4 regions of the Nocardioides aquaticus genome follow, and region 2 is predicted to be linked to each of the others. Evidence: predicted binding sites of a transcription regulator. Region 2 holds the regulator's gene; each other region holds the start of a gene.

Region 1 (7,337 bases), 230 kb from region 2:
GTGAGCACCCCCGGCCTGCGGTGGGGGGCCTGAGGGATGGCCGACTCCCTCACGCACGAGCAGCTCGTGGCCTGGTTGGCCGCCTTCCGCGACTCCGTCCACGAGCATCGCGACCACCTCACCGAGCTGGACGCTGCCATCGGTGACGCCGACCACGGCACGAACCTCACCCGGGGGATGGACGCGGTGATGGCGGTCGTGGCAGCCGACGACGCCCCGGACACCGCAGCGGGCCTGCTCAAGGCCGTCGGGATGAAGCTGGTCAGCACGGTGGGCGGTGCCAGCGGCCCGCTCTACGGCACCTTCTTCCTCCGGGCCGCCGGTGCCGCGGGTGACGCCTCCACCCTCGACGCCGGGGCGGTCCTCGGGATGCTCCGCGCGGGGGTCGAGGGCCTGGCGGCCCGGGGCAAGGCGGAGCTGGGCGACAAGACCATGGTCGACGCCCTGGCACCGGCGGTCGAGGCCCTCGCCGACGCGGTGGCGAACGGCGCCGACCTCGCGACCGGCCTCCGGGCCGCGGCCGAGGCGGCGGCGACGGGGCGCGAGGCCACGACCGGGCTGGAGGCGCGCAAGGGTCGGGCGAGCTACCTGGGTGAGCGCAGCAAGGGGCACACCGACCCGGGCGCAGCCTCGGCCACGATGCTGGTTGAGGCGCTCGCCGACGCCGTCGGGTGACGGGCTCGCGGTGATCGGCCTCGTGGTCGTCTCCCACAGCCGTGCCCTCGCCGACGCGGTGGTGGAGCTGGCGACCCAGATGACCCCGCACGGCGGCCCGACGGTGGCCGTCGCCGCCGGTGTCGACGGCGGGCTCGGCACCGACGCCACCGCGGTGGCGGAGGCGTTGGCGGACGCCTCGAGCCCCGACGGCGTGCTCGTGCTGATGGACCTCGGCTCCGCGGTGATGAGCGCCGAGCTCGCGATCGAGCTCGCCGACCTGGACGGGGTGGAGGTGCGGTTGAGCCCGGCACCGCTGGTCGAGGGCCTGGTCGCCGCCGTCGTCCGCGCCGCGGGCGGTGCGGACCTCGCCACCGTGGCGCGGGAGGCGGAGTCCGCGCTGGAGCCCAAGCGGAGCGCTCTCGGCGAGCCCGCGGCGGCGGGACCGTCCGACGAGCACGGCAGCACCGGACCGCCGGACACGTCGGTCACGCTCACGCTGGTCAACCCCGGCGGTCTGCACGCCCGTCCGGCGGCCCAGCTCGCCGCGGCGCTCGGCCGGCTCGACGCGGAGGTCGCGGTCGCCGCGAATGGGAGGGAGGCCGACGGTGCCAGCTCGCTGGAGCTGCTGACGCTCGGCACCGGCCAGGGCACCGCGATCACGGTCTCGGCCACCGGGCCCGACGCGCAGCGGGCGGTCGACACCGCCCGCACCCTGGTCGAGGAGGGGTTCGGGGAGCTCCCCGACGGGGACACGTGACCGGTCCGGCCCGCACACCCGTGCCACGCGCGTCACGGGCTGCGACGAAGCGGACTGAGACGGTGCTTTCAGTCGTGCCGCGGCCCCCACCGGCTTCGCCTCGTAGCGGTCCTGGTTGCGAGCGCGTCGCAGTCGGTCGAGCTCTCGCGCAGCCTTGTCCGCGGGCGGCTCGTCGAGGACAGCGCGACGACCGTCGCCTGCTGGATGCGCGAGAGCGGAGTCAGCGCCACGGCAGCTCCCCGATCACGGCGACCGCCGGCCCGCTACGGACGTGGTCCAGGAACCCGGACGCCGCCGCAAACTCCGCAGGGTGAGGATCGTCGGATTCACGGGACGGTGCACCGCGGCCTCGACTCGCGCGCACGCCTCGTAGACCGCGTCGACGTCCGGCTCCCCGAGCACCATGACGTCGATGTCGTGCGGCAGGCGCGCCTGACCGTCCGAGCGGAAGATGGGAGCGAGGAGCGGCGCCTCAGTTCTCATATGACTGAGGTCGTCCTCCGCTATATCGACAGTCAACGAACCGCCCGCTGAACGCAGCCCATGGCAGCATGCACGTCCCCGACAGACGCGGATCCGGCGCCGGTCAGCGGGGCGCTAGACGTTGAAGCGGAACTCCACCACGTCACCGTCGGCCATCACGTAGTCCTTGCCCTCCATGCGGACCTTCCCGGCCTCCTTGGCCTTGGCCATGGACCCGGCGGCCATCAGGTCGTCGAAGGAGACGATCTCGGCCTTGATGAAGCCCTTCTGGAAGTCGGTGTGGATCACGCCGGCGGCCTCCGGGGCGGTGGCGTTGCGCCGGATCGTCCAGGCCCGCGACTCCTTGGGCCCCGCGGTCAGGTAGGTCTGCAGGCCGAGGGTGTCGAAGCCGACCCGGGCGAGCACGTCGAGACCGGGCTCGTCGACGCCCATCTCGGCGAGCATCTCGCGAGCCTCGTCCTCGTCGCCGAGCTCGACCAGCTCCGCCTCGAACTTGGCGTCGAGGAAGATCGCCTCGGCCGGGGCGACCAGGTCGCGCATCTGCTGCTTGAGGTCCTCGTCGGCGAGCTCGTCGCCGTCGCAGTTGAAGACGTAGATGAACGGCTTGGCGGTCAGCAGGGACAGCTCGCGCAGGAGCGCGACGTCGAGGTCGGTGTCGATCACCGGCGTGCCCCGCTCGAGGTGGCCGACCGCCTCCTGCGCGACGGCGACGAGGGGTCCGAGCTCCTTCTTGCCCTTGGCCTCCTTCTCCATCCGCGGCAGCGCCTTCTCCAGCGTCTGCAGGTCGGCCAGGATCAGCTCGGTCTGGATGGTCGAGATGTCGCTGCCCGGGTCGACCTTGCCGTCGACGTGGGTGACGTCCTCGTCACGGAAGACGCGGGTCACCTGGCAGATCGCCGAGGACTCGCGGATGTGGGCGAGGAACTTGTTGCCCAGCCCCTCCCCCTGCGACGCGCCGGCCACGATCCCGGCGATGTCGACGAACTCCACCGTCGCCGGCAGGACCTTCGCGGAGCCGAAGACCTCCGCGAGCTGCGGCAGCCGCGCGTCGGGCACGGCCACGACACCGACGTTCGGCTCGATCGTCGCGAACGGGTAGTTCGCCGCGAGGACGTCGTTCTTGGTCAGGGCGTTGAAGAGGGTCGATTTGCCCGCGTTGGGAAGACCGACGATACCGATGGTGAGTGCCACGGGCGGGAACTCTACGGCGGTACGCCGCCCACCCCGAATCGTCTCCCGCCGGTACGCCCGCGGGCCGGTCGTCCACCGACCTCCTCAGTCCGTTGCCATTCGAACGCATGTTCGATAGCATGGCGTCATGGAGATCGAGACCGACCGCGCCGGGTTCCCCGCCGTGCTGGCCGACCTCGACGACGACTGGCTGCTGGACCTGGCAGAGGAGTCCGAGGTGGCGAGCCGCGAGGCCGAGCGTCGACGTCTCCGGCTGACCGCGCACTGGTGCCGCCGGCGGGTGGTCGCCGCCGACCCCGACACCGGTGCGCCGAGCGGCGGCGACCCGGCGGAACGGTGGCGGCTGGACCCCGACGAGGCCGTGGGCGGGGACGGCTGCCCGGCTCTCGAGCCTTTCAGCGCCGAACCGCTCGGCACCGCGTTCTCGATGTCGACCTCCGCCGCCCTGCAGGTGATGCACGACGTGCAGGACCTCGTGCACCGGCTGCCGCTGGCGTGGGCCCGGGTCGAGTCGCTGGAGGTCCCGGCCTGGCGGGCCCGCCGGCTCGCCCAGGCCACCCACGGGCTCAACGCCGCCGCGGCTGCGGCCGTCGACCAGGCCGTCTCGCCGCGGCTGCACCGCATCGGCGCCGTGCTGATCGACCGCGCGGTGGGCCAGGCAGCCGCCGAGCACGACCCCGCCGCGCAGGCCGCGCGCGAGGAGCTGGCCCGGCGCGGGTGGGACGTCCGGGTCGGTCCCGAGGTCGGCCCCGGCGGGACCTACGACGGCTCCTCCTGGCTGGAGGCGCACGGCGACACCGACGACCTGAACCGGTTCTACGAGCTGGTCGGCGACGTCGCGGCCGACCTGGCTTCCGAGGCTCTAGGGGCTCCCGGGGCCGCCGGTCCCGCCACCACCGCGGCCGAGGACCTCGGGGTCCGCCGGGCCCGCGCCCTGGGCAGGATCACCGACCTGGTCCGCGGCACGGTCCAGACCGGTGACCCGGCCGCACCCGTGACGACGACACCCCCGGCCCGGACCCGGCGCCGCGAGGCCCGCGTCTACGTCCACCTCGCGCCCGACCCGGACGACCCGCGCCCGCCCGCCGAGCAGGTCGCCGCCGTCGAGCGTCTGGGCGCGCTGACCCTGGCGCGGCTCGGGCCCTGGCTCCAGCACAGCGTCGTGACGGTCGTCGGGATCCTGGACCTCACTGCCACCAGCAGCGACCGGCCGGACCTGGTCACCGACGCCCACGACCCGTCGCCGCAGCTGCGCGAGCTGGTCGTGCTGCGCGACCGCCACTGCGTGTTCCCGTGGTGCACGGTCGACTCCCGCGACTGCGACCTCGACCACGTCACGCCGTACGTGCCTCCCGAGAAGGGTGGGCCACCCGGTCAGACCTGCCCCGAGGCCCTCGCCCCCCTCTGCCGGCGCCACCACCGGGTCAAGACCGCCCGGGCCTGGTCCTACCGCCGCGAGCGCGACGGCACCTACACCTGGACCGACCCCCACCACGGCACGCACCGCGTGGATCCCCGTGCCCGTTGAGGCACGCCCTAGGCTCTGGCCCGTGCGACTCGCCACCTGGAACGTGAACTCCCTGCGCTCCCGCATCGACCGCGTCGAGGCCTTCCTGGCCCGGCACGACGTCGACGTGCTGGCCCTGCAGGAGACCAAGGGCCGCGAGGACCAGCTGCCGCTGATGGGGCTGCAGGCCCTCGGCTACGAGGTCGCCGTGGCCGGCACGAACCAGTGGAACGGCGTGGCCGTGATCTCACGGGTCGGCCTCGACGACGTCGAGGTGGGCTTCCCCGAGATGCCCGCCTTCGGCGACCCGCCGGCCGCGGAGGCGCGCGCCCTGGGGGCGACCTGCGGCGGGGTGCGGGTCTGGTCGCTCTACGTGCCCAACGGGCGCAAGGTCGACGACCCGCACTACCACTACAAGCTGGACTGGCTGGCCCGCCTGCACGACGCGGCCGGGTCGTGGCGTGACACCCCGACCGCCCTGGTCGGCGACTGGAACATCGCCCCGCAGGACGAGGACGTCTTCGACATCGCCGCGTTCGCCACCAGCACCCACGTGACACGGCCCGAGCGGGCCGCGTTCGAGGCGTTCCTGACCGACGGGTGGACCGACCTGGCCCGCCCGTACACCCCGGGACCCGAGCTCTACACCTACTGGGACTACTACCGGCAGCGCTTCGAGCGCAACCGCGGCATGCGCATCGACTTCCTGCTGGGCTCGCCCCCGCTGGCGGCCCGGGTGACCGGCGCCGCCGTCGACCGTGACGAGCGCGCCGGCAAGGGCGCCTCCGACCACGCCCCGGTCATCGTCGACCTGCAGGACTGACGGCCCTCCGCTTCGCGAGGACGCAGCGGAGCAGGTAGGCCGGGGTCGGCGGGACCCAGCCCAGCTGGAGGCTCTGCCCGAGGTCGTCACGGACCGCCCAGTGCTCGGTGACCGCCCCGTCCGCGACTCGCAGCCAGTGACTCTGCCGCACCGCGAAGGTCCTGCCCGTGGGCGCCCAGGCGCGGTCCACCTCGCCTCGCGCGTCGAAGAGCACGAACGGGCCGACGTGGCGGCCTCGCATGGTCGTGTCGACCACGACGAGGTCCCCCTCGACGACGACGTGCTCGACGCGGTGCTCGATGTCTGCGAAGGCAGAGCGGAGCCACCGCGCCGTCGCGTGGAACCCCGCCGGCCCACCCACCCTGCAGTCCGGCGGCTCGGTGGCGGCCTCGTGGTTGACGGCGCCGGCCGCCACCACCTCGTCGAAGTCGGCCCGGTCACCGTGAGCCATGATCGCGATGCTGCGCAGCGCGACCCTGCGGTGCGTCTCGGAGGTGGGGGCCATCGGCGCACCAATTCTTTCGATACAGTGACAATGTAATGAATTGAGGATGGGTGACGTGGACGAGGACGTCAAGGGCCGGGGGCCGACGCCCCGCGCGTACGACGCGAGCAGCCGCCGCGAGTCGGCCCGCGCGAACCGGCGGGCCGTCGTCGACTCCGCGCGCGACCTCCTCGAGGAACGCGGGTTGGCGGCGACCACGATCGCCGAGGTGGCCCGCCGCGCCGGCGTCTCCCCGAGAGCGTCTACAAGGGGTTCGGGTCGAAGGCCGGCGTCGTGAAAGCGGTCTTCGACGTGGCCATCGCCGGTGACGACGACCCCGTACCCGTCGCCGACAGGCCCGAGGTGCAGCGGATCCGGGACGAGCCCGACCTCCGGGCCAAGATCAGGCTCTACGCCGAGGGCGCTGCGGAGCGCGCCGGCAGGGCGGCGCGGCTGCAGCTCGCGCTCCGGGACGGAGCCGCCGCGGACCCCGCGGTCGAGGAGCTGTGGCGGACCGTCCAGGCCGAGCGGCTCGCCGGGACGACAGGGGTGGCCCGCCACCTCGTCGACACCGGCCGGCTCCGGGCAGGCGCCGGCGTCGAGGAGGTGCGGGACGTGCTGTGGACCTGTCTCTCCGTCGAGGTCTACGACCTCCTGGTCCTCCAGCGGGGCTGGACCCGCGAGGCGTACGCCGACTGGCTCACCCGCACCCTGGTCGCCTTCGTGACCGATGCCTGAGCCCGTCCCGGGCGCGGCGGGCGTCCGGCGCGCCGCGACCCCTACCCTCGTCCCCATGCCCCGCACGTCCATTGGTCCCGACCCGGTCGGGCGGGACGTCATCCACGTCCTGCTCGATGCCGCGACCGCGATGCCCTGGGCCGAGGACGAGATCGACCGGCGCCTGGTGCAGTGGGCGGCCGACGCGGTGGAGGCCACCGTCACCATCGAGCCCGCTACGGCGGACACGCACGGACCGGACGCGCTCTCGGTCCCCCTGCTCGACGAACGGGTGCTGCTCGCGCGCCGCGAGACCGGCTCCCAAGGTTTCAGCGACCTCGACCGCCGGCTGCTGGTCGCCCTGGCCGCCATGGCCACCACCTCGGCCCGGCACGCCCAGCGCGACGCCCGGCTGCGACGTCGGGCCCTCACCGACGACCTCACCGGCCTGTGGAGCCACGGCATCTTCCCCGACCTCCTGGCGACCGCCTCACGCCGCCGCGAGGACGGCGAGCAGCTCGGGGTGCTCTTCCTCGACCTCGACCGCTTCAAGCAGATCAACGAGGAGCTGGGCCACCTCGACGCCGACGCCGTCCTGCGCGAGGTGGCCCGCCGCCTGCTGGCCGCGCTCCCCCCGGACTCCGTGGTGGGCCGCGTGGGCGGTGACGAGTTCGCCTGCGTCGTGCGCCGCCTGGACGGCGAGGACGGCCTCACCGAG
Region 2 (7,337 bases):
GCTAGTGCTGCAGTCCAGTCCGTTCTCGCGTGCTCCGCGATGCCTGCTCGTCGGACCCATCCAGATCCCGGTCGACGCCTCTACCGGGTCTCGGTCACGTCGATGCCCGGCTGCCCGAGGTCCTTGCGCAGGTGGACGTCGTCGCGGCCCGGCGTGGGGACGGGCTTCCGCCGGACGATCTCCTCGTACCCCAGGCGCCGGTAGAACGCGGGAGCCTGGAAGGTGAAGGGGGTGACGAACGCGTGCGTGCACCCGCGACCGACCGCCTTGGTCTTGAAGGTCGAACCGGTCGAGCTCATCGCTGAGGCGCTGATCGAGGGCGGTGTCGGTCCGGTCATGCGTCGGACGGTTCCAGGTCCGGACCCGCGAGGTCGGCGAGGTCCGCCATCTCCGCGAGCTCGCGCCACCAGGACACCCGGGTGGGACGGCCGTCGTAGTCAGGACGCCGGTTGGCGCCGCTGGGGCCGGGGAGCACGAACACCTGGGTGCGCCCGACGTACCACTCGGTGGCGCCGAGCAGCTTCGGTGGCCTGCGACCCAGCGCCCGGGCCGCCTGCTGGGCCGCGCCCTTGCCGGTGAAGGCCAGCCAGTCCGGCTCCCACCGCTCGACCTTGGCGACGAGGTCGTCGATGTCGGCGAGATAGCGGGTCCCGTCGGGAGACGGGCGCCCGACCAGGTCGGTCAGCCCCAGGCCGAGCGCGGGCAGCCGGTGGTCGTCCTCGGGGCGCAAGAGCGTGGGCGTCATCCCGGCGAGGTGCAGGCACTCCCAGAAGGAGTTGCCGGGGGTCGCGTAGTAGTGCTCGCGGGTCTTCGGACTGTCCTGACCGGCCTGGCCACAGAAGACCACGGCGGGATCCGGACCGACGATGTCGGGCAACTCCTCCACGCCCCCACCCTCTCGTCCTACACAATGACCCCCATGGGCGGAAAGCGAGCCGGGTCGCGACGAGGTCCCCGGCCCCAGCGACGAGTCTCACCGACCCTCCTGGGGTTGTCACTGGGGGTCACGCTGCTCGTCGTGGCGTGGGGCTACCTGGTCTTCGCGGCCATCGACTTCGGGTCCGAGGCGCGCGGCGGACGGGGCGAGGCGTGGTGGTTCCTCGGGCTCGCGTCGCTGGGTGCGGTGGCGTGCCTGTTCGCCGGGCTGATGCTGGTCGCGCGGATCCTGCGGCTGCTGGCGACCCCGCCGGCGGCTCCCTCCGTGGGGCACGCGAACGACGTCGACACGGTCGCGACGAGCGAGGGGTACGTCGGGCGCCGCGTGCGCTGACACGACTGGCAGATGCGTGAGGGGCGGGGCGGCCGTGGCCACCCCGCCCCTCAGCGTTCCCCTGCTCGTCGACGGGGTCGAGTCGTCGACGAGCCTCTAGCCCACCAGCGGCGCGGGTCGATGCGCCGGCGTGGTGGCCGACACGTCACCCGAGCGGGACGCGCAGCTCCTGACCGGCCTGCAGCACGCCGGAGTCGAGGTCGTTCAGCTCCTGGATGTCGGTGACGACCGAGGCGGCGTCGCCCTCACCGGTCGCGGCCACCGTCTCCTGGGCCAGGCCCCACAGCGTCTCGCCCGGGGCGACCACGACGACGCGGGTCGGGTCGGGGGTGTCCTCGCCGTCGGCCATCGAGGCCTGCGCCAGCAGGAGGCCGGCGGCGAGCAGGACGACCAGTGCGAGGAGGAGCACGGCCAGCCGGCCCCGACGCGTCAGACGCACGGTGGTGGTGGGGCGGGCAGACTGCAGGGTGGCGCTCATGGTGACCTCCTGGGGAAGGGGGCGGTCAGCGGTGCCGGATGCGGTGCTGACCACCGGGGTCGGTGGTGGACGAACCAATGTCTAGAGGCCGGCGCCGACAGCCCTCGGTGACGAGGCGGTCGGGCCCGGTCGATCAGACGTTCGATCGAACACCTGAGCGACAGTAGATCACCTGTTCGAACGAGCGCAAGACCCCGCTCGATCATTTGTTCGACAGCCTTGGCCGGTCACCCGCGACACGCGGGTTCGAACAGGTGTTTGAAGTGGGGGTGCCCGACGGTCTAGCGTCACTCCTGTCACACCGACCCCGGAGAGGTGCACCCGCATGCCCAAGAAGAACGTCAGCGAGCTGCCCGACGGCCCGGCGGACGCCACCGGGCTGACGCCGCGCCAGCAGCGCGTCCTCACGCACATCAAGGAGTGCCTCGAGGCACGCGGCTACCCGCCGAGCATGCGCGAGATCGGTGAGGCCGTCGGCCTCACCAGCACCTCGAGCGTCTCCCACCAGCTGCGCGTGCTGCAGGAGAAGGGCTACCTCAAGCGCGACCCCAACCGCCCGCGCGCCCTCGAGGTGTTCCTGCCCGAGCACATGGCCTCGCGCCGCTCGCTGGGCAGCGGCGAGGAGTCCAGCATCGACGAGACGGGCGTCGGCGACGTCGTCCCGCAGGCCGCCAACGTGCCGGTCGTCGGCCGGATCGCCGCCGGTGGCCCGATCCTGGCCGAGGAGCGGATCGAGGAGATCTTCCCGCTGCCGCGCCGCATCGTCGGCGACGGTCAGCTCTTCCTGCTCGAGGTCAGCGGCGAGTCGATGATCGACGCCGCCATCTGCAACGGCGACTTCGTGGTCATCCGCCAGCAGCCGACCGCCGAGAACGGCGACATCGTCGCCGCCATGATCGACGGCGAGGCCACGGTCAAGACCTTCCAGCGCAAGGACGGCCAGGTGTGGCTGATGCCGCACAACGCCGCCTACTCCCCCATCGACGGCACCCACGCCACGATCCTGGGCAAGGTCACCGCCGTCCTGCGCAGCCTGTAGGACCCGTCCCCGGGGTCGGGTGAGCGGTCCCGGGGATGTCGGGGGCGGCACGTACGCTGCGGGTTGCCCGCACCGCCCACCCCCGGGAGCCCCCCATGCGTCGTCCTGCCACCACCGCCCTGCTCGGGGGTGTGCTGAGCGTGCTGCTCCTGGCCCCGCTCACCGCGGTGCCGGCCGCGGCCGATCCCGACCCGGGCCCCGGCTCGGTCCCGGGCTCCGTTCCGGACTCGGTCCCGGTGCTGCCCGACGTCGTGCTGGGCGAGCGTCCCCCGCTGCCCGAGGAGACGCTGGAGGAGGTCCAGGAGCTCTTCGCCGACGGCGTCGGCGGGCCGGCCGCGGACCCCGGCGAGACCGAGCCCGGGCCCCCGGTGGCCGACGAGCGGGACGTCACCCTGGCGCTGCGCGACCTGCTCGCGGCGCGCGGCGACCTGTCCCGGCAGGACCGCGCCACGGCCGACGCCTACCTGGCGCGTCCCACCGACGGCAACGGCTCGCCCTTCGGCGTGCGCTACCGGGTCCGCGAGGCCGCCCCGACCTGCAACGCCGACGTGTGCGTCCACCGGGTCGACTCGACCGCCGACGCCGCCACGCCGCGCTTCGCCCGGCGGGTGCTCACCTCGGTGGCCGGGGTCCACGACACCTACGTCGCCGCGGGCTACCGCGCTCCCAGGAGGGACGGCCGGGCGCGCAACGACGGCGGGAACGCCAAGACCGACATCTACCTCGCCGACATCGGCGACAAGGCCATCTACGGCTACTGCACCTCCGACCCCGAGGGCCCGTACGACGGTGGTTCGGCGCGGTTCAGCACCTGGGCCTACTGCGTGCTCGACAACGACTACGTCCGCCAGCAGTACCCCCGGAACACGCCCCAGCAGAACCTGGACGTCACCGTCGCCCACGAGTACTTCCACGCCGTCCAGTTCGCCTACGACCTCTTCGAGGACCCTTGGCTGATGGAGGGCACCGCCACCTGGGTCGAGGACGAGACCTTCGACGGCGTCGACGACAACGTCTCCTACCTGCGGTACGGCCCGATGGGCAGGCCCGCCCGGCCGATGGACCTCGACCGGGGTGGCCAGGAGGTCTACGGCGCGTGGTCGTTCTGGCGCTTCCTGACCGAGAGGTTCCCGGCCAAGCAGGGCGGGCTGCCCACCCTGGCGCGCGACGTGTGGGAGGAGGCCGACTTCCTCAACCCCGACGAGACCTACTCGCTGGCCGCCCTCCAGCGAGTCCTCAAGGCGCGCGGCACCTCGGTGCGGGCCCAGTTCGCCGACTACGTCGCGGCGAACCGCTTCTCGCGCCAGCGCTACGAGGAGGGCAACGCCAACGCCTACCCGCGCAGCCCCGTGGCCGACCAGCGCGAGCTGACCCTGCGCCGCACGGCGTACTCCTCGACCCGACGCCTCGGGCACCTCACGGGCTCGACGGTGCGCCTCGAGCCCGGGGGCGGCCTGAAGTCCAACCGCTGGGTGCTGCGCGTCAAGGCCGACCTGGCGGCGCCGAGGCGCGGCTCCGAGCTGCGGATCTCCGTGGTCGCACCGGACGGCACCGCGAAGACCAGCCGGGTCGCGCTGGACCGCAACGGCAAGGCCTCGGTGCGGACGCCGTTCTCCACCCGCCGGGTCCAGGCCGTCGAGGTGCACCTGGTCAACGCCAGCACGCGCATCCGTGACTGCTTCAGCCTCGGTTCGGTCTCCTGCCAGGGGTACGCCCGCGACGACCGTCAGCCCGCCGTCCTCCGCGCCACCGCCCGCGCCCGCTGACCCGGGGCCCCTCCCCGCGCGCCCGACGTGGCCGGAAGGTGAACACTGGCCAGCGGCTTCGTCCGGGGCGGTGACCCCGGGGCCGGCGTGACGTTGGATCAGGCTGTGACCACCCCGACCCGTCGTACCGTCCTGAGGACCGGCGCCGCCGGCGCCCTCGGCACCGCCGCCCTCGCCCCCGGCGCCCCGGCCCCCGGGGCGCTCGCCGCCCCCGATGCCGCGCGTCGCCGCGCCGACCGGCGCACCTTCGCCCACGGTGTCGCCTCCGGCGACCCCCTCCCCCGCCGGGTCGTGATCTGGACCCGGGTCACCCCGACGCCGGCCTCGACCCCCGGCTCCGGCCAGGGGCCCCGCGTGACCGTGCGGTGGGAGGTCGCCCGGGACGCCGACTTCCGGCGGATCGTGCGCCGGGGCAGCGTCGTCACGGGGCCGTCGCGCGACCACACGGTCAAGGTCGACGTCGACGGGCTCGAGGCCGACCGGTGGTACCACTACCGCTTCGTCCTCGACGGCCGCCGCAGCCCGGTCGGGCGGCTGCGCACCGCCCCGCGCGCGCGGGCCGCCGTACGCCGCCTGCGCCTGGGCGTGGTGTCCTGCGCGAACTGGCAGGCCGGCATGTTCGCGGCCTACCGCGGGATCGCGGCGCGCGACGACCTCGACGCGGTGCTCTGCCTGGGCGACTACCTCTACGAGTACGCCCCCGGCGAGTACGGCTACGGCAACGCGAACGTCGACGTCCGCCCGCACGACCCGCCGCGCGAGATGGTCTCGCTGGAGGACTACCGACGGCGGCACGCGCAGTACAAGACCGACCCCGACCTGCAGGCCGCGCACGCGCGCTGCCCCTGGATCGTCACCTGGGACGACCACGAGACCACCAACGACGCGTGGCGGCGCGGCGCCGAGAACCACCAGCCCGACACCGAGGGCGACTTCCGGTCCCGCCGCGCCCGCGCGCACCGCGCCTACGACGAGTGGATGCCGGTACGGATGGACGGCACCGCCGCCCTCGGCGACGGCGCCCGGCTCTACCGCCGCCTGACCTGGGGCACGCTCGCCGAGATCAGCATGCTCGACCTGCGCACCTACCGCTCCGAGCAGAGCTCGGACCCGCAGGCCATCTCCGACCCGGCCCGCACGATCACGGGCAAGCGCCAGCTGGCCTGGCTGCTCGACTCGCTGCGCCGGCGCGCCTCGCAGTGGAAGGTCATCGGGAACCCGGTGATGATCGCGCCGGTGACGCTCGGCGCCCTGCCCGCGGCCAAGGCCCGGGCCGTCACCGAGGTGACCGGCCTGGCGCCCGACGAGGGCGTCCCGATCAACGTCGACCAGTGGGACGGCTACACCGCCGACCGCCGCCAGGTCTTCGACCTGCTGCGCGACCGCAACATCGACGACGCGCTGTTCGTCACCGGTGACATCCACTCCGCGTGGGCCGCCGAGCTGCCGTTCGAGAAGGGCACCTACCCGCTCTCGGGCACGGTCGGCGTCGAGTTCGTCTGCTCCTCGGTGACCTCCAACAACCTCGACGACATCACCGGCGGACCCGAGGGCTCCAGCGCCGGCGTCGAGGCCGCCATCCAGGCCGCGAACCCGCACATCAAGTATCTCGACTTCGACCGGCACGGCTTCTCGGTCCTCGACATCACCCCGGCCCGCGCGCAGATGGACTGGATCGTGCTCGGCGACCGCCGCGAGGCCGGCACCACGATCACCCACTCCGCCTCCTGGCTGACCCGCGCCAGCAGCGGGACCGTCCAGCGGGCCGACGGGCCCGTGCGGTGACCGGGCACGGCTGTGGCGGACCCCGCAGCACACCGACCGATTCGCGCCTCGCCGGCCTCGCGGAGGCGTACGCCGGTCGGCGGACGCTGCTCGGCGCCGCCGGCGGGGCCGGCCTGGTCTTCTCGGCCGCGGCCGGGACTGCGGCCGCCGCGCCCCGTCGCCGGACGCGCAAGCGGGCCTACGTCGTGGTCGTCGACGGGTGCCGACCCGAGGAGATCGACAGCGGGCTGACACCGAACCTGCGGTCGCTGCGCGACGCCGGTCTGCGGTACGGCCGCGCGACGTCGCTTCCGGTGATGGAGACCATCCCGAACCACACGATGATGATGACCGGGCGACGCCCCGACCGGACCGGTGTGCCGGCGAACTCCGTCTACGACCGGGCGCTCGGCGAGGTCCGCACCCTGGACCGGCCGCGCGACCTGCGGGGACCGACCATCCTGGAGCGGCTCGACCGCCGCGGGCTGCGGACCGCGACGGTGCTCAGCAAGGAGTACCTCTACGGGATCTTCGGCACCCGGGCGACCTACCGCTGGGAGCCGGGGCCGGTCATCCCGGTCGCGGAGTACGCCCCCGACGAGTTCACGATGGCCGCGGCGCGCGAGATGGTGACCGCGCACGACCCGCACCTGATGTTCGTCAACCTCGGCGACGTCGACCGGTTCGCGCACAGCGACCTCACCGGGCCCAGTGGCCTCGAGGTGCTGCGGCGCACCGCGCTGCTGAACACCGACCGGCTCGTGGGCGGTTTCGTCGATCTGCTCAAGGAGACCGGCCGGTGGGAGGACAGCCTGCTGGTGGTGCTCGCCGACCACTCGATGGACTACTCCACCCCGGACCGCGTGATCAGCCTGACCGCGCCGATCGAGGCCGACCCGTTCCTGGCCGGGAGGGTGGCGATCGGCGACAACGGCGGCGCCGACCTCCTCTACTGGCTCGGCCCCGACCGGCAGCGGGAGCGGGCCGTACGCCGGATGCGCGCGATCGCCCAGGGCACCG
Region 3 (7,337 bases), 2.1 Mb from region 2:
CAGCTCCCCCGCTCCAGCACCCTCCTCGCGGAGAGCATCGCGCCCTCGGCGGCGTCCCGGCCGCCGCGGTCGATCGGGATCTGGCCGGCCCCCGAGAAGAAGGTCTTCTGGAGCCAGCCCTTGACCCCGCGGCCGGTGAAGTACTCCGCCTTGGCCACGAAGCTGACCCGCCGCGGCAGGGCGTTGGGCATGAAGAGCCAGTCGGCGTACGACAGGTGGTTGCTGGCCAGGATGGCCGCACCCTCGGTCGGCACGTGCTCGAGGCCGTGGGACTGCGGCCGGAAGACGATGCGGAGCAGCGGCCCGATCGCGATCCACTTCAGGAACCAGTAGAACAAGCCGACACCTCTCCCTCGTCTGCGCGGCGTCGGCCCGGTCCGGCGTCCAGCGGGCTCACCCTAGTCCCTGGAGGACGCCCGGGGCACCGGTGCGGAGCGGGCCCGGACTTGCTCCGCCCGTGGGTCGCGTAGCCTCGCACCGTGGCTGGCGGTACGCAGGACCCCGGACCGGCTCCGGAGGAGCCCACCGACGCGAACGACCCGGTGGACGGCACGGTGGACGGCACGAGCATCGGCCCGGACGCCGACCCCGCCCCGCCCGGACCCCCGGCCGACGACGACGCCGCGTGGGCCTCGATCGTGGCCAACTTCGGCGAACGCGCCACGCTCGACGAGCCCGGCCCGCCCCGGCCCCCGGGCTCCGAGCAGCACCCGGCGGGCACCGACCCGGCCCGGCTGCGACGCCTCTTCGAGCCTTTCGACCGCCCGGCCCCCCGCGCCGGCGAGGGTGGCGACCCGCCGCCCCGACCCGGCGACCCCGACGCCGACCTGGCCAAGGCCCCGGACGCCCCCTTCGTGCCGCCCGCCCCGCCGCCGGTGCCGCCGACCACCGCGGACCGCCGCGCGGCCTGGGCCGGCGTGATCGGTGCCCCCGCCGTGCTGCTGGTCTCGCTGCTGCTCGGGCTGGCGCTGCCGACCGTCGTCACGCTGGCACTGGTCGCCGCGTTCATCGCCGGGTTCGTCTACCTGGTCTGGAAGATGCCGCGCGAGCCGCGGGACCCGTACGACGACGGCGCCCGCGTCTAGCCGAGATGACGCTCGCGGACAGCCGAGATGACGCTCGCGGCGCCTCGAGGTGACGGTTCCGGACAGCCGGGTACGCCGGTGGTCGGGGGTCGAGGAACGAGCGCCGAACCACGGTGGTCGAGGGGCGAGCGCAGCGAGCGTCTCGAGGCCATCCCCCGCAGGTCGATGGGTGATCCCCGTGCACCTGGTGAGTGCAGATCACCCATCGACCGAGCTGGGTCGGCCTAGGTCCGCCGGTGGAAGGTGACCTCGTTGTCGGCGTGGACCTTCATGTCGTAGGCCGGGTCGTGGGCCCGGGCGTGGTGGTGGGGGCAGAGCAGGCGTCCGTCCTCGATGTCAGTCAGGCCGCCTTCGGAGAACAACGTGTCGTGGTGGGCGTGACACAGACCCGGCGGCCAGTCACAGCCCTTCGCGGTGCAGTGCTTGTCGCGGGCGTGCAGGGCGTAGGTCTGGGCTGCGGTGAACCGGCGTCGGGCCCGGCCCTGGTGCAGGACCTCGCCGTTGCCGCCGAGGACGACGGGGATGATCCGTGCCTCGCACGCCAGGCGCATCGCCTGGGCGGCGGTCATCGGGGTCCCGTCATCGAGCGTCGCGGTCCCCAATGCGGTGGTGAGGAGGTCGAAGGTGGTGGTCGTGATGAACGTGCCGTCGGTGCGCCCCAGCTTCGGGGCGTTTGTGCGGGGGTAGTTCTCGATGAGCTCGCAGAACGCCTCACCCAGCTTCTGCGCCGACGGGCGGCCCTTGACCCATTCCCGTTTCTGCCCGGACTCAGCGTCGGGGGTGCAGTTCACGTGGCCGGGGGCAGCGAACCCGTGGAGGAGCTTCTGCAGCATCTGCCCTTGGACTTCGGGGATCGTGAACCGCCCGTGCGCGGTGCCGTGGCCGTCGAACGACAGCGTGAACCGGCGTTTCTGCGCGGCCTTCGCCTCAGCGGCTTCGAGCCTCTTGCGGTCGATCTCCTCACCGACCTGCGGTGCGATCAGGGTCGGGATGTGCGCCCCCAGCTGCCTCAGCTCGGCGGGATCGAACTCGACCGCGTACCCGACCAGGGCCTCCTCGGCTTGTGTCACCAACCCCGCGTCGAGGTCGTCGGGGAGGTCCTCCAACGCGTTCACGACCACGCGGACCTGGTCGGGATTCATGACACCGGCCGCGAGCGCGTCACGGACCTTCGTCCACCGGGTCTCGAGTGCGGTCGCGAGCCTGACCTGGGCAGCGGACACGTTCTTCTGCGACCGGGTGGCGTTCGCTGCCCACACCCCGGTGGAGGTGCACCCGGTGTCAGCGCCGACCTGGACCTCCTCAGCGTGGGCCAGGACGGCGAGCTTGAAGGAGGCGACCTTGGCTTCCAGCACCGCCAGCGACTGGATGGTGTCGCGGGTGGTGGCGGCATCCAACGCGAACAGGGGCCGCTCCGCCAACGCCGTCACGCTCGCCGACAGGGCGCGGACACCGGCCGGCACGGGGTGTGCGGTGGTGGTGTCCTTGGTGGTGGCCATGGATCAATCCAAGCACTCGCCACCGACAGTCCTGGGGTGTTTCCACAGGTCAGGGGTGGTTATGCCCGCCCAGCACGGATACATTCGATCAAAGGTTCGTTAACAGGATTTAGTGACGGTCTCGAGACGCTCGCTGCGCTCGCCCCTCGACCACCGAGGCGCTGCGCTCGCTCCTCGACCACCGGAGCCGAGCGCCGCCTACCGCCGGTCGAGTCCCGTCGCCAGCCAGGCGGCGCCGATCGCGCCGGCGTGGGGGCCCATCGTGGCCTGCACCATCGGCGGCACCTCGCGGTGGTCGCCGGCGTAGAGGGCGCGGCGCATCGCGACCCGGGCGGGGCCGAGGAGGAGGTCCCCGACCTCCGAGACCCCGCCGCCGACCAGGACCAGCGCAGGGTCGAGCACGGCGATCAACGAGGCGGTGCCGACGCCGAGCCACTCCCCCACCGAGGCGAACGCCTGGCGCGCCGAGCCGTCCCCGGCGCGGGCGGCCGCGGTGACGTCGGGGCCCGCGGTCAGGTCGGGCCGGGTGTGGGCGACCAGCCGCACCAGCGCGTTGCCGCTGGCGTACTGCTCCCAGCAGCCGCGCAACCCGCACTCGCACGGCAGGCCCTGCGGCACGACCTGCTGGTGACCGAGCTCGCCGGCCATGCCCTGGCGCCCTCGGACCAGCCGGCCACCGATGCTGATCGCACCGCCGATACCGGTGCCGACGGTGATCATCACGACGTCGTCGACGCCGCGGGCGGCGCCGTGGGCCTGCTCGGCCAGCAGGGCGCAGCTCGCGTCGTTCTCGAGTGCGACCGGCACCTGCCAGCGCTGCTCCAGCTGGGCGTGCACCGGCTGCTCGCGCCAGGGCAGGTGGGTGGCGAAGCGGACCACGCCGTCCGGCCCGACCAGCGCCGCCGCCGAGACGCCGACCGCGGCAACGGGTCGCCCGTCGGCGACCTCGTCCAGGACCCGGGACAGGGCGTCCTCGATCTCGCCCGGGGTGGCGGTACGCCCCGGGGTCGCCGTGCGAGCGGTCCGCACGACCCGCCCGTGGTCGTCGGTCTCGACCCCGAGCACCTTGGTGCCGCCGACGTCGATGCCGACGACGAGCCCCCGGCCCGGGTCGGCCGTCACCGGGGCCGCCACCGCGGCCGCCACCGGGGTCAGCGCCGGGCCAGGTCGGCGGCGCCGATGACGCCGGCGTCGTTGCCGAGGGTGGCCTGCACGATCTGCGGCAGCGGGCGGTAGCCGGTGCCGATGACCTGGTCGGCGAAGGCGGCGCGGGTCGGGTCGAGCAGCAGGTCGCCGGCCTCGCTGACGCCACCGCCGATCACCACGACCCCGGGGTCGAGGACGGCGCAGATCGACGCGATGCCCTCGCCGAGCCAGCGGCCGAGCCCGGCCAGGCAGCGCAGCGCGAACGGGTCGCCGTCCCGGGCCGCGGCGGTGATCGCCAGACCGGTGATGGCCTCGGCGTCCCCGCCCGCGGCGGCGACGAGCACGGCCGCGCCGGGGTCGGTCGCCGCGGCCTCGCGGGTCTGGCGCAGCAGCGCGCGGCCGGAGGCGTACTGCTCGAGGCAGCCGTGCCGACCGCAGCCGCAGGGCAGCCCGTCCGGCACCACCCGCATGTGCCCGATCTCGGCCGCCACGCCCGAGGCGCCGCGGTAGAGCTCGCCGTCGACGACGACGCCCCCGCCCACGCCGGTGCCGACGGTGACCAGCAGGAGGTCGTCGAAGGCGCTCCCCGCACCGAACGCGAACTCGCCCCAGGCCGCGGCGTTGGCGTCGTTCTCGACCACCACCGGCAGGTGCGTGCGCTCCTGGAGGTCCTCACGGAGCGCGCGGTCGCGCCAGGCGATGTTGGGCGCGAACATGACCACCGAGCGCCCGGAGTCGATGTAGCCGGCGGCGCCGACCCCGACCCCGGTCAGCGCGTGCCGTGAGCCGAGGTCGGCCACCAGGCCGACGATGGCGTCCTCGATCGCCTCGGGGTCCTCGGCCGGGGACACCACCCGGCGGTGCTCCAGGACGGTGCCGTCCTCGGCCACCACGGCGCCCGCGATCTTGGTCCCGCCGACGTCGATGCCGCAGGTCAGGCTCACCGGTGCTCCTCCTGGGACCCGGGGGCCCCGTGCTCATCGTGCTCATCGTCGTGCTCGTCGTGCTGGTCGAGGTCGATCCGCTCCACCCCCGGGCCGGGTGGCCGGGGCGGGCGTGCGGGGCGCGGCGGCGGGGACGCCTCCGGGTCGGTGGGCTGGTCGAGCTGGTCCACGAGGGCGGTGCCCGCGGCCAGCAGCGACCGGGCCGCCGTCACCAGGTGCGAGCGGACCTCCGGCGTGGTCTCCCGGACGGCGTGGATCGCGCGGCAGACCGGGCAGATCCGGCAGTCCTCACCGCCCGTCGCGACGTGCAGGTCGGCGTCGCGCAGGGCACCCATCGCGTCGGCAGCCAGCGCGGCCAGCCCGTCCCCGCTCCACCGGCCCCGTCCGGCACCCTCTTGCGGGCCCTGCTGCGGGCCCTGCTGCGGACCCGGCGCCTGCTCGGTCCGGCCGGTGGTGAACATCTCGGAGAAGGCGTCGAACAGCTTCGCCGCCTCCTCGCCGACCGACCCGACCTCCTCGTACGGCTCCCCGTACGGCCCGTCGGGTCCGTCCGCCCGTCCCGCGCTCACCGGGCCACCGCGCTCTCGGGGGCAGCCTCGCTGGGGGCCGCCGGCCGCACCCCGGGCCGGGCGCCGGCATCCGTCGCCTGGAACCGCACGCGCAGACCGCCCTCCTCGACGCCGGCACCCCGGACCGCCATCCGGGCCAGGACGCCGGGCAGGGCGAGCACGCGGCGGTAGGCGCCGACGGTGACGACGAGGTCGTCGCCGCTGCGGGCGAGGTCGACCTGGTCCGCGTCGGCGAACGGCAGGGAGAGGTGCAGGGTGGCCCCGCCGCTCCAGCGCTCGACGCGGAACGGCGCCGCCGCGGTCACCGCACCGAGCGGGTCGCGACCGGCGTACAGGTTGAAGGCGAGGTCACGCAGCGCGGCGACGCCGACGGGCTCGGCCGACGCGTACCCCGCGCGCCACAGGGGCAGGCCCTCGAACGACGACTCCGCCTCGGCCAGCACGCCCTCCTGCGCGCGCACCCAGCCCTCCCGCCAGGCGTCCCCGGGGCCGGCGGGGAAGACCCGGTTGGCCACGACGCCGTCGACGCGGTAGCCGAAGAGCGACAGCGTCGTCCAGGACCGTCGGGCCTCGGCCAGCACGACGGACTCGGGGTGAGCACCAGGCGTACGGAGGCCTCGGGGCCGGTCAGCAGGGCGCGCACCTCGGCCAGCTCCAGCTGCAGCCGCTCGGCGGCACCGGCGACCTCGGCGTCCGGCGCAGGCACGCCCGTGGCCCGGCTGAGGAGCGGTGCGAGGGCGCGCACGACGCGCCGGTCGGCGGGCACCACCTTGCGGAGGTACCAGCCCAGCGCCTCGGGGAGCGCCAGCAGGCGCAGCGTCTCGGCGGTGGGCGCGCAGTCGACGACGACGGCGTCCCACTCCCCCGACAGCACCTGGCGGCGCAGCTCGAGCAGGGCCAGGACCTCCTCGGCGCCCGGTACGACCGTCAGCTCCTCGGCGGTGACCGGGTCGAGGCCGGCGAGGTGCAGCACGTCGAGCAGGTAGCGCTGGACGACCGACCAGGACTCCTCGAGCCCGCGCTGGGCGTCGACCTGCTGCACGTGCAGGTGGGGCGCGACCGGCGTCGGCTCCGGGCCGACCGGGACCCCGAAGGCGTCGGACAGGGAGTGCGCGGCGTCGGTGGAGAGCACGAGGGTGCGACTGCCGCGGGCCGCCGCGAGCGCGGCCGTGCCGGCGGCGACGGTGGACTTGCCCACGCCACCCTTGCCGGTGAACAGCACGACGCGCACGATCGGTCCTGACCCTGGTCCTGTGTCTGGGCTTCCGGCGCTCAGGCCAGCTGCTCGACGCGCTTCTTCAGACCCTTCAGCGCGGTGTCGATGAGGATCTTCTCGCCCTTGCGCTTCAGCATCCCGATCAGCGGGATCGAGACGTCCAGGGCGAGGCGGTAGGTGACCTCGGTGCCGCCGGGGACCTCGCGCAGGACGTAGGCGCCGTCGAGGGAGCGCAGCATCTTGCCCTCGACCAGGCTCCAGGAGACCTGCCGGTCGCCGTCCCAGGTGTAGGCCAACGTGTACTCGTCCTTGATCGGGGAGACGTCGAGGACGAAGAAGACCCGGTCGGCGCGGCCTGCCGCGGGGCCGTCCCCGACCCGGTCGAGGACCTCGGCGCGCTTCATCCCGGTCGCCCAGGCGGGGTACGACTCGAAGTCGGCGATGACGGCCATGACCTCGGCGGGCGTCGCGTCGACGACGAGGGACGACGTGGTCTGCTCCGCCATGCTCACACCCTTCCGATGCTGCGCGGGCACGCGGTCGCGACGGGGCGCGACCGGGGTGCCGGACGATCGGCGAGACTACCGGACGCCCCGGGCGTCCCACCGGATGGCGTCCCCCGGCCGGCAGCGCAGTAGCCTGCCCCCGCCGCCACCAGCGGCGGCGCCGGACCAGCGAGACCAGCGAGGAGGAGCCGTGCGGGAGTACTCCACCCCCCGGACCACCCCCGCGCCGCTCACCGGCAGCCTCACCGACGACCTGCTGACCAACGCCGACCAGGCGCCGACCGCGGTCGCCCTGCTGCGCCGCACCACCGCGTCCGACGGCACCTGGGACGAGGTCACCACCACCGCCCTCCGCGACGAGGTCGCCGCCGT
Region 4 (7,337 bases), 940 kb from region 2:
GCCAGCTCGGTCGAGTCCGGCTGCTCGGGATCGACGCCCCCGAAGTTGACCACCCGCCGGAGCCGGCCGAGTGCTATGCCGAGGAGGCCACCGGTTTGCTCGAGCGACTCGCGCCGGTCGGTAGCACGGTCGAGCTGGTCACCGACATCGCCCTGCCCAACCGCGACCGGTACGACCGGCTGCTGCGCTACGTCGAGCACGACGACGCCGACGTAGCTCGCGAGCTCCTGGCCAGCGGCGCCGCCCGCCGCTACGAAGCCGACCAGGTGCTCGCGCGCGAGGCGTCGTACTCCACGGCCACCGACGATGCCCAGGGCGCTGAGCGCGGCCTGTGGGGCAACTGCTGAGAGCCAGGGAGGCAGGTCGTGGACGAGCAGCTGACGACGGCCGCGAAGACGCTGGCCCGATGGTGCTACGCCCGTGGCGTCGACGAACGCGTCCTCGGCTGCGGTGAGAAGCTGCTCAAGGCCGCGGTCGAGCAGGCGCTCGGCCGACCGGCTCCGGCGCACCTCGAGCAAGCGCTGTGGCAACGGACCGCCGCGCTGCTGGGCCAGCGGCGCGACTGGGACCGCGCACACCAGGTGTCCGGTCGCGCGCCCGCCAAGTGCCTGCTTTGCGCGTTGGCCCGCGACCGCTGCCCCGAGCACACCCGGCGCCGCTGCCGCGTGTGTGCTGGCCCGCTGCATCGGATCGTCGTCGAGGAGGGATTCGAGACCCACCCGTGCTGCGACCGCCCCGGTGAGAACGGATCGTTGGTCGTCCTCGAGCGCACCGCGCAGCTGCTGGGAGCCACGTTGCTGGCACAGCCGGTCTGAGAGCGCCCGGGGCGGACAACACGGCTCAGTCGAGGTGATCGCTCCCACCTCTGGTCCGCACTTAGGAGACCAAGGAGGACTGGCGCAGCCGGTGCCGGTCCATGGGATCCATGGGAATTCACATGAGTGACGCCGCTCGCGAGGAAGTCGCGCTCGAGGAAGATGCCCGTCAGCGCGCCGAGGAGATCAGGGCCACCGAGGAGGCCGCCGCCCAGGCCGCGGCCGCCGACACCGGCCCCTTCCCCGACGCCGAGATCGCGCAGGTCCACCGATCCGGCCGTCAGCACGACCACACCGACACGGCCGCCTATCAGCGGCCTCAGCTCGGCCGCCGCCGCGGCCCGCGCCGCTAGGAGGTCGCGATGACTACCGCACTCGCATCAGCGGACGCCAGCCGAATCGCCGGCCGCACGACGGTCCGCTGGGTCGACTGCTCCCACAAGCTGGGGCCGCTGCCGTGCATGAACCACAAGCCGCACAAGGGGAACGGCCGCGGCTGCGTGCACCACTCAACGTCCGGCTTCCAGGACGACGAGTAGCCCGCGGACCCTGTAGCAGAGAGAGCTCCTCAGCCGTGCACCAGGTGCAGCTGCGGTCGCGGCTGCTGCTCGATGGCTGTCTCCAGGCGCTGCAGCCGCTCCAGCGTCATCGGATGCCCATGACGCCGGAGCAGACCAGCCAGCACGGAGCCCAGGCCGAGGGAGACCACCAGCTGGTCGGCCGCGGCCTCCAACCAGGCCTCGATCCGCCGGTTGGCCGCCGGCACCAGGTAGGTCAGGGCGATCACCGCGCCGCCCAGGATCCCCGGAGCGGCCCGGCCCTCAGCGACCGACTGCACGATGCAGATCACCCCGACGAAACCCCGCAGCGTCCACGCCAGCCGCATGAACGGAAGCCAGGCGAAGGCTCGACCCACGCCACGGAACGTCGCGACCACCAGCCGCCACGGCGTCGTCGCGGCGAGCGCAGCGAGTTCCAGCCGTGGCCGGATCGCTCGCCGCCGGCCGACGGCATGAGCCATCGCGGCGGCCGCTTCCGCAGCGGTCACTCCCCCGCGGTATCTGGCGGCGACCAGTCCGGGGGTGACCACGACGGCGCGATCCGCGATCGCCACAGCCACCGGGGTGCTCGGACCCTGGCGGCGGCGCACGAACACGGCGTCGACGCCGACGTCGCGGCCACCCAGCTCGGCGAGCACGGGCGCCATCACCTGGAGCTCAGCTGCGGTCGCGGGACGCGACCGGGTCAGCGTCGCGATCGCCGGCACCTCGAACTGGCCGAGCGCCAGCGCAACGAGCAGGCCGGCTGCAACCAGGAACGCCACCAGGCCAAGGGCCGGCGGGAGCAGGGCGCACACCACCACGGTGAGGACAAAGCTCACCAGCAGCGCCGGCGCCAGCGTCACCACCCTCAGCACGGTCATCGGGAACCTCATCATCACGACCCTCCTCCATCTGTCAGCACTAGTGCATCTCTTGACTTTGCTCGCGGTGATCGTCCGGCGACCGCCGTACGACATAGGCGAACGAGACCAGTTTGTGCCCAGCCGCCGACACGACCCCGAGTTATCCACAGCCCGCCGCTCAGCGGAGCGAGGACCAACCGGGACGTGGGTTCATGGGCCAGACCGACCTCCGACCGAAAGGAACACCCGTGGACACCCTCAACGCTGACGGCACTTGGGACCGCCTCGGCTCGATCGCCCTCCTGCTGCACCAGGCCGCCACCCAGGTGTGGAGCGACGCCGACCGGTCCGCCGCCGACTCGCCGCTGCACGACCTCGGCCTCGGCGTCTATCTCGCGCACTCCCAGGCCAGCGCCCTGCTCCCCGACGACTACGAGCTGCCCGAAGTCGACGAGGACGCGGAGCTCGAGGAGCGCACGCCCCTGCAGCTGCTCACCGAGGCCGAGGAGCTGACCCGTCCCCTGCCGCTTCACCGGCCCGACCTGGTGCACGGTTCCCAACTGGTCGTCGACCTGTGCGACCTCATCCGGGAAGCCCGCGGCCTTGGCTACTGACCCGCGGCTGGCGTACGCCGACATCGACGAGGAGCTCTTCGACGTCGACCAGATCCCGATGACCTCGCGTGACATGCGCAGCGTCGGCGAGATGCTCTTCGACGTCGACTACCTGGCGCGCCAGCTGCTGATGGACGTCGACGGAGACGCCGCCGGCACGCTGCTGCGCAGTTGGCCGACGATGGTCGCGGCCGCCGAGGACCTGTGGGCATCCCTGCCCGGTCGACGACCTGGCGTCGACGAGCGCGACCGGCCCATCACCAGCCTCTCCGCCCAGGCCGCCACCATCGAGACCAGCCTCTCCGGCCGCACGGCCTGGCCAGGGCAAGGCCCGACCAGTCCCCGCATCGACCAGATGACCCAGACCTTCCTCAACGCCGCCTCACTGGTCCGCCGCTACGGCGCCGAGATCCCCCACGAGCAACCCCACGTCCACCGCGACCTCGAGGCAGCACGCACCCGGATCATGCACGGGCTCTACATCACCGCCCACGCCGTCAACGTCGCGCTCCACGAGCATGGCCGCGACCGCGTCAACGACGCCCGCGGCGCCGGCCGACGGATCCACCTGGCACAGCACCACTCCCCCTACGCGATAACGCCCACCGGTGTCTGGATCGACCGGATGTCCGCCTGCGAGAACACCGCCCGCAGATACCTGACCGACCGGTTCACCCAAGCCCTCGCCGGCGAAGCGATGCGACCCGCAGACGACCCCGGCCGGCTGGCGCAAGCACTGGCCAACTGGGACATCCAGACCCACCGCGCACTGGCCCGGGACCTCGAACCGTCCAACATCCTGCTGATCACCCGCACCCAGGGGCTGATCGCCGGCGCGAGCATGCTCCTCGTCGACGCGGCCGCGACCGCAGGCGTGCTCGAGCGCTCCGAGCGCCTGGTCCCCGCCATCGCCGAAGCAGGTCGGTCCTGGAGCAACCTGGCCAGCCGCTGGGGCGACCTCGCTCCCCCAGGAGCCCGCCTCGAGGAGCCGCTGGCCCGCGCGGCCGAGGAGGTCCGCGCCGCGTACCGCCAGATCACCCACGACAAGACCACCCTGGCCAGCCCCGAGGTCATCGCCGGACGCCCAGGGCTCCCCCAAGCCGTGCCCGCAACGCTTCGCGCGATCGAGGCCGGGGCCGAGCTCGCGATCGTCCTCGCCGAGAAGGCCGACGCACCCGACCTCATCGGGCCGGCCCGGGCCCTGTCCCGCCGGGCGCACAACGACGTCGAGGCCGGCCTGGCAACGGCGCCGGCACTCGACCGCGACGTCGTCTGGGTCTCCCCCGCCGACATCCTCGCCAAACGACTAGTCCCTGTCCCGGCACCAGTCTCGGAGGCAATGCGCGCAGCCAGTAGCGCCACCAGTGCTGCCGCGATCGCCGCTTCCGCGGTCGCGGCGCTGCATGGTCTGGGGGAGGAACGTCGCCTGTCGGTTCGGGTAGACGGGGCGGCTCCTTTCTGGGGTCCAGCGTAGGTGTGGGGTCTGTCGGTGCAGGGCGGCATGATGACCGCCACGAGCACCGGGAAGCTGTGACGGAAGTGGCAGGTGGGTCGTACGGCGGTTCGGCCTCGCGGCTCGAGCGGCTCCCGATACGCTCACCGAGATGAGAGGGTGATGACGTGGCCACGAACAGCGCGATCGAATGGACCGAGGTCACCTGGAACCCCGTCACCGGCTGCGACCGGGTCGCGGCCGGCTGCGACAACTGCTACGCGCTGGCGCTCGCGAAGCGCCTCAAGGCCATGGGCGCGGAGAAGTACCAGAACGACGGCGACCCCAGGACATCGGGGCCCGGCTTCGGGGTGACGGCCCACCCACGGGCCCTGACCGAGCCGTACCGCTGGCGCACACCGAAGGTCGTGTTCGTAAATTCGATGAGCGACCTGTTCCACGCCAAGGTGCCGCTCGACTTCATCCGCGACGTGTTCGACGTGATCCGCGAGACCCCGCAGCACACCTACCAGGTGCTGACCAAGCGCGCGCACCGCACGGCGAGGATCGCTGACAAGCTCGACTGGCCGAAGAACCTCTGGATGGGCGTCTCGGTGGAGTCGTACGACGTCGTCGACCGCATCGACCATCTGCGAGCCGTCCCTGCTGCGACGCGGTTCCTGTCGTGCGAGCCGCTACTGACGGCGCTTCCCGGGCTGAAGCTCGACGGCATCGACTGGGTCATCGCCGGCGGCGAGTCCGGGCCCCGTGCGCGCCCGATGGACCCCGCGTGGGTGGAGGACATCCGCGACCAGTGCGTCGAGGCCGGCGTGGCGTTCTTCTTCAAGCAGTGGGGCGGCCGGACGCCGAAGGCGAACGGTCGCGAGCTCGACGGGCGGACCTGGGACGACATGCCGCAGCTGGCTGCAGCGCTGGGCTAGCCCGCGGCCTTGCGGATGACGTGCTGGTGGGGCTTCGTGCCCTTTGTCACGAACTCGACCTCGCCCGCCTTCACCAGTGCGCGGAGCGCCGCTGTGAACGCGGTTTCCTTGGCCTCGCCGTAGAGGTCGCCGTAGACGCCCTGGACGTGCTGGACCACCGCCTTCGGCTGCCCGTCAGCGGTCAGGCGGCGTAGGTTGTCGGTGACGTGCTCGATCGCCTTGACGTGTTCTCGTTCGAGCTGGTCGGCCACGGTGTCCCACAGCATGCCCTCGCGCTCGTCCGGGTCCGGGCCGAGGAAGTCGATCCACTTCTCGCGTGCCTTGGCGGCGGCGACGCCAAACACCCAGAAACCGTGGGGGTCCTGGGTGAGGAACGTCAGGTAGTAGACGGGCTGGTGGTGGACCTGCCGGCGTACCGGCGCGACGACGAACCCGTACTTGGTGCCGTCGGTGAGACGTCGGGCGTATTCGATGGCGACGGCTTCGGCCGCTGACTCCCAATCCTGTCCGCCAGAGGCCTTGTGTGCCTGGACGGCGACGTCCCGCCACCACTCGCCGCCGCACACGGCGTCCGCCTTGGCGACGCCGCCGAGGTCGAGCTGACCCTTCTTCAGCTGGCCTCCGGCACGCCGGATCAGGTCGGCGCTGAAGTTGAGCAGCACCTCGGTCCGCGGCCACGCGCCGCGCTTGCGGAGGACGCCCTCGATCGAGTCCATCGGCAGCACGGCACCGCATGGGTCGAGGAAGACGAACAGGCTCGCCCCGGCGGCGAGCTGCAGCGCGTCGTCGAGATGGTTGCCGCAGTCCCCGTTGTGGCTCGCGATTGTGATGCCGCGGGCGCGGTACTCATCGGCGACCTTGTCCAGGCTCGCGTAGTCCTCGCGGGCCTTCTCCACTAGGAGCAGATCGATCTGGGTCGTCGCCTTGACCTTCTGTGCGGCGATCATCATGTGCTCGGCGGAGCCCGCTTCACCGGTGTCGAAGCGCCCGCGCCCGGCGAATCCGTCGAAGAGCACCGCCCGCTTGGGGTTCAGCTTGCTGGCCGTCATCGTCGCAAACCGGATGACGTACTGCTCGAGGATGCCGTGCTTGTAGACCGACTGCGGCTTGGGGCTGTCGAGCAGCCCTCCGTCTGTCCCCGTGGGCATCGCTACCTCGGATTCCCTGCCACCGGACTACCGGTTGCCCTTGGCGCGGTTGTGGGTCACGCAGAGCATTGTCAGGTTGGCCAAACTCGTCGAGCCGCCCTTGGACCAGGCGGTCACGTGGTCGGCGTCCATCTCGTTCTGCTTGTAGATGCGCGCCTTGTTGTTGTCCCCGCCGATTGCGCACAGCGGGCAGTTCGACTCGCCGGCGGCCTTGGCCTTCTTGGTCTGCTGCTCGTAGGCGACGCGCTTGTCCTTGTCGTCGAACAGCCGGATCGCCAGCAGCTGCGGCTGCTTCTCGCCGCCAAGCAGGAACTCGTAGATCCCCTTGCTGCTGGTGACCGCGGGGTCGCCGCGCAGCTCGTTCACGCGGCCTTCGATCGTGGCCGCGCTGTACGACGTCGAATGGTGCTCCTCGTAGAGCGGGCCCCACTCGAGGCCCCGCATCTCCTTGTCCGGCGGGCGGATGAAGACGCTGCCGACCCAGTCGATCACGGATGTGAAGTAGGTCTTCAGCTGGGCGATGTCGGTGTCGTGGCGGTGCTGCGCGAGGTAGGCGTCGACGCCCTTGCCCTGGGACGATGCGACCCAGTCCAGCGCGACGGCGAGGACCTCCTGCCGCTTGGGGTCGCCCTTGACGTACGAGGACCACTTCTGCATGTTGGCGTTGTTCGAGTTGCTGTACTCGGCCTTCGCCTTGGTGATGAAGGGCCCGGAGTAGATCGCGTTGAGCAGCTCCTGCTTGTTCAGCGGGACGCCGGCGATGTTGATGGTCTGGAACCACTCCTTGATCTCGGACTCGGTGCCCTGGCACTCGTAGACCAGCAGCGGGCTCTTCCTCAGCAGCGCCTGGTCCTCGAGCGGCAGCGAGGAGAACGTCTGCTCCTTGCCCGCGACCTGGATCGCGAATTTGCCCGTGATGAACCGTCCGATGCTGGTGATTCGCTGCTGTCCGTCGAGGACCTCGAGCTGGTCGTTGTCGTCG

The links. Region 2 encodes LexA, which represses DNA repair genes until DNA is damaged. Its sites were predicted from a motif close to TCGAACANNTGTTCGA; they were not measured.
Region 1: ENKNEFLB_RS18350 (HNH endonuclease signature motif containing protein) is a predicted target of LexA. The motif match lies at 3,188-3,203, and genes of this name have one in related genera.
Region 3: ENKNEFLB_RS07610 (HNH endonuclease signature motif containing protein) is a predicted target of LexA. The motif match lies at 2,669-2,684, and genes of this name have one in related genera.
Region 4: ENKNEFLB_RS14910 (DUF5131 family protein) is a predicted target of LexA. The motif match lies at 4,386-4,401, and genes of this name have one in related genera.

What each region holds. Positions count from the first base shown of each region.
Region 1 is NZ_CP075371.1:3,778,761-3,786,097, forward strand. Features, by position in the region: gene dhaK (dihydroxyacetone kinase subunit DhaK) at 1-33, shown strand, start outside; gene dhaL (dihydroxyacetone kinase subunit DhaL) at 37-675, shown strand; partial or broken gene dhaM (dihydroxyacetone kinase phosphoryl donor subunit DhaM) at 686-1,078, shown strand; gene ENKNEFLB_RS23075 (HPr family phosphocarrier protein) at 1,055-1,414, shown strand; gene ychF (redox-regulated ATPase YchF) at 2,012-3,088, opposite strand; gene ENKNEFLB_RS18350 (HNH endonuclease signature motif containing protein) at 3,216-4,616, shown strand; gene ENKNEFLB_RS18355 (exodeoxyribonuclease III) at 4,639-5,418, shown strand; gene ENKNEFLB_RS18360 (ester cyclase) at 5,396-5,923, opposite strand; gene ENKNEFLB_RS18365 (helix-turn-helix domain-containing protein) at 5,979-6,200, shown strand; gene ENKNEFLB_RS18370 (hypothetical protein) at 6,197-6,640, shown strand; gene ENKNEFLB_RS18375 (bifunctional diguanylate cyclase/phosphodiesterase) at 6,696-7,337, shown strand, end outside.
Region 2 is NZ_CP075371.1:4,012,960-4,020,296, forward strand. Features, by position in the region: gene ENKNEFLB_RS19490 (N-acetyltransferase) at 81-338, opposite strand; gene ENKNEFLB_RS19495 (mismatch-specific DNA-glycosylase) at 335-886, opposite strand; gene ENKNEFLB_RS19500 (hypothetical protein) at 992-1,270, shown strand; gene ENKNEFLB_RS19505 (LysM peptidoglycan-binding domain-containing protein) at 1,416-1,748, opposite strand; gene lexA (transcriptional repressor LexA) at 2,074-2,787, shown strand; gene ENKNEFLB_RS19515 (MXAN_6640 family putative metalloprotease) at 2,883-4,553, shown strand; gene ENKNEFLB_RS19520 (alkaline phosphatase D family protein) at 4,659-6,338, shown strand; gene ENKNEFLB_RS19525 (alkaline phosphatase family protein) at 6,335-7,337, shown strand, end outside.
Region 3 is NZ_CP075371.1:1,565,489-1,572,825, reverse strand. Features, by position in the region: partial or broken gene ENKNEFLB_RS23005 (lysophospholipid acyltransferase family protein) at 1-254, opposite strand, end outside; gene ENKNEFLB_RS07615 (hypothetical protein) at 480-1,085, shown strand; gene ENKNEFLB_RS07610 (HNH endonuclease signature motif containing protein) at 1,310-2,584, opposite strand; gene ENKNEFLB_RS07605 (ROK family protein) at 2,783-3,706, opposite strand; gene ENKNEFLB_RS07600 (ROK family glucokinase) at 3,736-4,674, opposite strand; gene ENKNEFLB_RS07595 (hypothetical protein) at 4,671-5,243, opposite strand; gene ENKNEFLB_RS22435 (ArsA family ATPase) at 5,240-5,548, opposite strand; partial or broken gene ENKNEFLB_RS07590 (ArsA family ATPase) at 5,633-6,441, opposite strand; gene ENKNEFLB_RS07585 (SRPBCC family protein) at 6,516-6,965, opposite strand; gene ENKNEFLB_RS07580 (AMP-dependent synthetase/ligase) at 7,156-7,337, shown strand, end outside.
Region 4 is NZ_CP075371.1:3,070,945-3,078,281, forward strand. Features, by position in the region: gene ENKNEFLB_RS14875 (thermonuclease family protein) at 1-347, shown strand, start outside; gene ENKNEFLB_RS14880 (hypothetical protein) at 366-815, shown strand; gene ENKNEFLB_RS14885 (hypothetical protein) at 938-1,168, shown strand; gene ENKNEFLB_RS14890 (hypothetical protein) at 1,178-1,354, shown strand; gene ENKNEFLB_RS14895 (hypothetical protein) at 1,384-2,334, opposite strand; gene ENKNEFLB_RS14900 (hypothetical protein) at 2,469-2,834, shown strand; gene ENKNEFLB_RS14905 (hypothetical protein) at 2,824-4,308, shown strand; gene ENKNEFLB_RS14910 (DUF5131 family protein) at 4,455-5,207, shown strand; gene tcmP (three-Cys-motif partner protein TcmP) at 5,204-6,355, opposite strand; gene ENKNEFLB_RS14920 (HNH endonuclease family protein) at 6,383-7,337, opposite strand, start outside.